2 regions of the Anaerobacillus sp. 63XJN7_5_ISO-PGPR-S23-430 genome follow, and region 2 is predicted to be linked to the other one. Evidence: riboswitches for the same ligand, from Rfam matches in the RefSeq annotation. Region 2 holds a riboswitch; the other holds the start of a gene.
The links. Region 2 has a riboswitch for S-adenosylmethionine ahead of AC0VYJ_RS11880 (homocysteine S-methyltransferase family protein). Riboswitches for the same ligand answer to the same signal wherever they lie in the genome.
Positions count from the first base shown of each region.

Region 1: linked by a shared signal. The riboswitch ahead of metK (methionine adenosyltransferase) and the one ahead of AC0VYJ_RS11880 (homocysteine S-methyltransferase family protein) in region 2 are both predicted to bind S-adenosylmethionine.

Region 1 is NZ_CM149686.1:3,131,055-3,133,258, forward strand. It holds gene metK (methionine adenosyltransferase) at 1-954, opposite strand, end outside; SAM riboswitch class I at 1,163-1,272, opposite strand; gene pckA (phosphoenolpyruvate carboxykinase (ATP)) at 1,626-2,204, shown strand, end outside.
Region 2 is NZ_CM149686.1:2,241,867-2,244,070, forward strand. It holds gene AC0VYJ_RS11875 (DUF3895 domain-containing protein) at 1-855, shown strand, start outside; SAM riboswitch class I at 948-1,057, shown strand; gene AC0VYJ_RS11880 (homocysteine S-methyltransferase family protein) at 1,137-2,186, shown strand.

The DNA of each region.
Region 1 (2,204 bases), 890 kb from region 2:
AACCCCAATAGCGTAAGCAAGTTGAACTTCACAACGATCTGTTAGACCCGCTGCCACAAGGTTCTTAGCAACATAACGAGCAGCATATGCCGCAGAACGGTCTACTTTCGTAGCATCCTTACCTGAGAAAGCACCGCCACCGTGACGCGCATAACCGCCGTAAGTATCAACAATGATTTTTCTTCCTGTTAAACCTGCGTCACCCTGCGGTCCACCGATAACAAAGCGTCCTGTTGGGTTGATGAAGTATTTTGTTTCTTCATCAATTAATTCAGCAGGAACAACCGGCTTCACAACGTGTTCTTTGATGTTACGTTGAATTTGTTCAAGTGAAATTTCAGGATGATGCTGTGTAGAAACAACAATGGTATCAACGCGAACCGGCTTACCAGCTTCATCGTATTCCACTGTTACTTGTGTTTTACCATCAGGACGAAGATAAGGAAGAATTTCTTCTTTTCTTACTTCACTCAAACGACGCGCTAGTTTATGCGCAAGAGAAATCGGAAGCGGCATTAATTCCGCTGTTTCATTACAAGCGTAACCAAACATAAGCCCCTGGTCACCTGCACCAATTGCATCGATTTCATCATCTGACATCGTACCTTCACGTGCTTCAAGAGCAACGTTTACACCTGCAGCGATGTCTGCAGACTGTTCATCAATAGATGAAAGAACAGCACATGTTTCAGCATCAAATCCGTATTTCGCACGTGTATAGCCGATCGTTTGAATCGTCTCACGAACCACTTTCGGAATATCAACATAGTGTGATGTTGTAATTTCACCGGAAACTAGAACAAGACCAGTTGTTACTGTAGTTTCACAGGCAACGCGCGCATTTGGATCATGCGCAAGAATATCATCCAGAATGGCATCGGAAATCTGATCTGAAATTTTATCAGGATGCCCCTCTGTTACTGACTCAGAAGTAAACAAACGACGATTACTCACTCAAGTACCTCCTTAAGGATTGGATCCTATCTAATTATGTTGTAATGGATACGGTACTCATTTCCCTATTACCCTGTGCCGAAACGAGAGAACGAATTCAATTTCTTATCGTCTTACCTTTTTTTATAGCGTCATCAATCTCAACGACATTAAAAAAGCCCTTCCCTACAATCAGAGGGAAAAGGAGCTGATATCTCATGCCTTTCGCCTCTTATCTTCCAAGACTATCGTCTTGCAGGTTAGCACCTTAATCCTGTTGTATAGGAGTTGGTTGCTGAGCTTCATCGGGCCTGTCCCTCCGCCTGCTCGGGATAAGAGTATCCATTCTCGACATATAATAACGCACATGAAAGGATGTGTCAATGAAGAAAAGCGGAAGCGCCCGTTTAGCTTCGACAAGCGCTGGAGCCCTCCGAAAAGAACACGGGCTTTGTGTTCGAATTCAAGGGCGAAGCGACCGAACCACTACCCTAATCCTTTAGCCATAAAATAATCACTTCCTATATAATGGCGACAGGATTTCAACCTAAAGAAATAGTCATTCACCCATTTTTCACTTTTTATGCAAAAAATACATAGATTAGTATAGAATAATTGAATGAATGTGTTATACTATTTTTGAGTTAAACAAGTCAATCAACGAAATCTTTAAAAAAGGATGGGTTTAACGTATGAAAACAGCTTCCTTCTCCTCACCGTTATTGGATGCGATATTAAATAAGAATAATCCACATGTGAATTTATCAGTGTCTGAACTGGTTGAACATTCACTATTTAAAAACGAAGGGCAACTATCAGCTACAGGAGCTCTTCGCGTAGAAACCGGAAAATATACAGGACGTTCTCCTGGGGACAAGTTCATTGTAAAGGAAGATTCCGTAAAGAACAAAGTGAACTGGGAAACAAACCAACCTATTTCCGAAAAAAGTTTTGAAAACCTTTACACAAAGGTGTTGAACTATCTCGGTGAGAAAAAGGGACTTTATGTGTTTAAAGGATTTGCTGGTGCTGACCAGTCATCAAGACTACCCATTCAGGTTATTAATGAATATGCCTGGCATAACCTTTTCGCCCACCAGCTGTTCATCCGTCCGAATGAATCAGAGTTAAAAGAACATGACGCTGAATTCACTGTCATTTCTGCACCTGGTTTTCAAGCTGATCCAGAAGTGGATGGCACAAATTCAGAAACATTTATTATTATCTCCTTTGAGAAACGAACCGTCTTAATTGGTGGAACAGAATATGCT
Region 2 (2,204 bases):
GGGCGGATGATTCCAAGTGGGGCAACGGATGAAGAAATCAGGATGCTGCTTGATGATTGGATACTAGAAGATTACATCGATGCGGGCTTCGTTTCAGATGATTTAAAATGTGAGTGCGGTCGCTCTTTACGGTATCAGTATGTTGTTCGACATGCAAAAACAGGAGAAACACGGCGTTTCGGGATAAATCATTTCGAAGAGCATACCGGATTACCCGCTTCCATTGTGAGAGAAGTTGTGAAGGGATTTATGGAAATAGATTATGAGTTGGATGAGCTACTGTTGAAAAGACAGAACGGCTATCCTACATACGACATTCCTGAAGGATTGAACCTTCCACTAGACATTGAACAGCCACTTTCATTAAATCTTCCATTACTAGATCTACAAGAAAAAAGGCTAAACAGTTTAATCAGATCTTATCGTGAAGAAAAAGAAGCTCTTCAAAGAGGAAGCAACACTGTAGAACAAGTAGTCAACCCGAAAAGCAACCAGGAAGAACCGAAACCAGAAGAGGAATTACAAGGCGCTTTTGATTTGTTCGCGGAAGATGTTCAAGAACCTTTACAAGAAAAGACAAGCGAGAAACCTAAGGAAACCTATTTTGTAGGGGACCTTTCATTTACAACACAGGAAGAGGTAGACTCTTATATTCAGCAAGGTATGGAAAGTGCTCTGATGATTTGTGAGCTTTTGATTAAGGAAGGAAAGGTACAAGACAAGAGATACTCCACAAAGAAACCAAAAATTTATTATGCTGTTTGTACCTACCTCGATTCATTTGTTGCATCTGGATCAATGTCAGTCGAGCCGATAGGGCGTGAAGATCGCATCTATCGATTGAAAAGCAAGTGATTATCCTAACATTTCGTAATTATCAGATAAGTGATTGACATTTCCAGTTAACCGGTCTATAATTTCACACATGTTCAAAAATTAAATCAACACTCTTATCAAGAGCGGCGGAGGGAATAGGCCCTATGATGCCCGGCAACCTTTCAACTACAGTTGAAGCTGGTGCCAAATCCTACAGGTGATATCACCTGGAAGATAAGAGGAGGATTATGTTAGCAAACCCTCTTCTTATTGTTTAAGAAGAGGGTTTTTTATTTTATCCAGAAAAGGAGCTGTTACACATGAAAAGAACACTTGAAGAACGATTGCAAGATGGTCCAGTTATTTGCGGGGAAGGTTATCTATTTGAACTAGAGCGTCGTGGTTATTTACAAGCAGGATCATTCGTACCCGAAGTTGCCCTAGACAACCCTGAAGCGCTAAAACAAACGTATCGTGATTATATGCTTGCAGGTTCAGATGTCGTACTTGCTTTTACGTATAATGGTCATCGAGAGAAAATGAGGATTATTGGAAAAGAAGATTTGTTAGAACCGCTCAATAGACAAGCCATCCGCCTGGCTAAAGAAGTCGCGAAGGAACACCCTGAAGAAGAAGCGCTAGTTGCTGGAAACATTTCAAATACAAACTTATTTGATCCTGAAGATGAGGAAAGTAAGGAACAAATTCGGTCAATTTTTGCTGAAATGGTGAAATGGAGCAAAGAAGAAGGCGTAGATTTCATCAACGGCGAAACCTTCTACTTCTATGAAGAAGCAAAAATAGCGCTAGAAGAGATTCAAAAGCAGGATCTTCAAGCTGTAATTACACTCGGACTTATGAGTGAGAACATTTTAAGGGACGGCTATACCGTTGAGGAAGCTTGCCGTTTATTAGAAGAGCAAGGTGCACTAGTTGTTGGCATGAATTGTTTTAGAGGACCTGCCACAATGCAGCCTTACATTGAAAAAATTAGACAGTCTGTTAACGGCTATGTTGGTGCTCTTCCAATCCCTTATCGTACAACAGAAGAACACCCAACATTCTTTAACTTACCAGACGGTGGCTGTGCGTGTACATTGCCAACAGAGACGACCTTTCCAACCTCTTTAGACCCGCTTTATTGCAATCGCTATGAACTAGCGGAATGGGCTAAGAAAGCAAAGCAGGTTGGCGTCAATTACTTCGGACTCTGTTGCGGGGCTTCTCCAAGTATGCTGCGAGAGGTGGCTGAAACAGTTGGCAGAACAACTGTAAACTCGGTATATTCTCCAAATATGGAAAAGCACTTTTTATTTGGAACTGATGAGACATTGAAAGATAACAATACGGCTTATCGAACAAAAGCTTAATTCATAACAACAACCGGA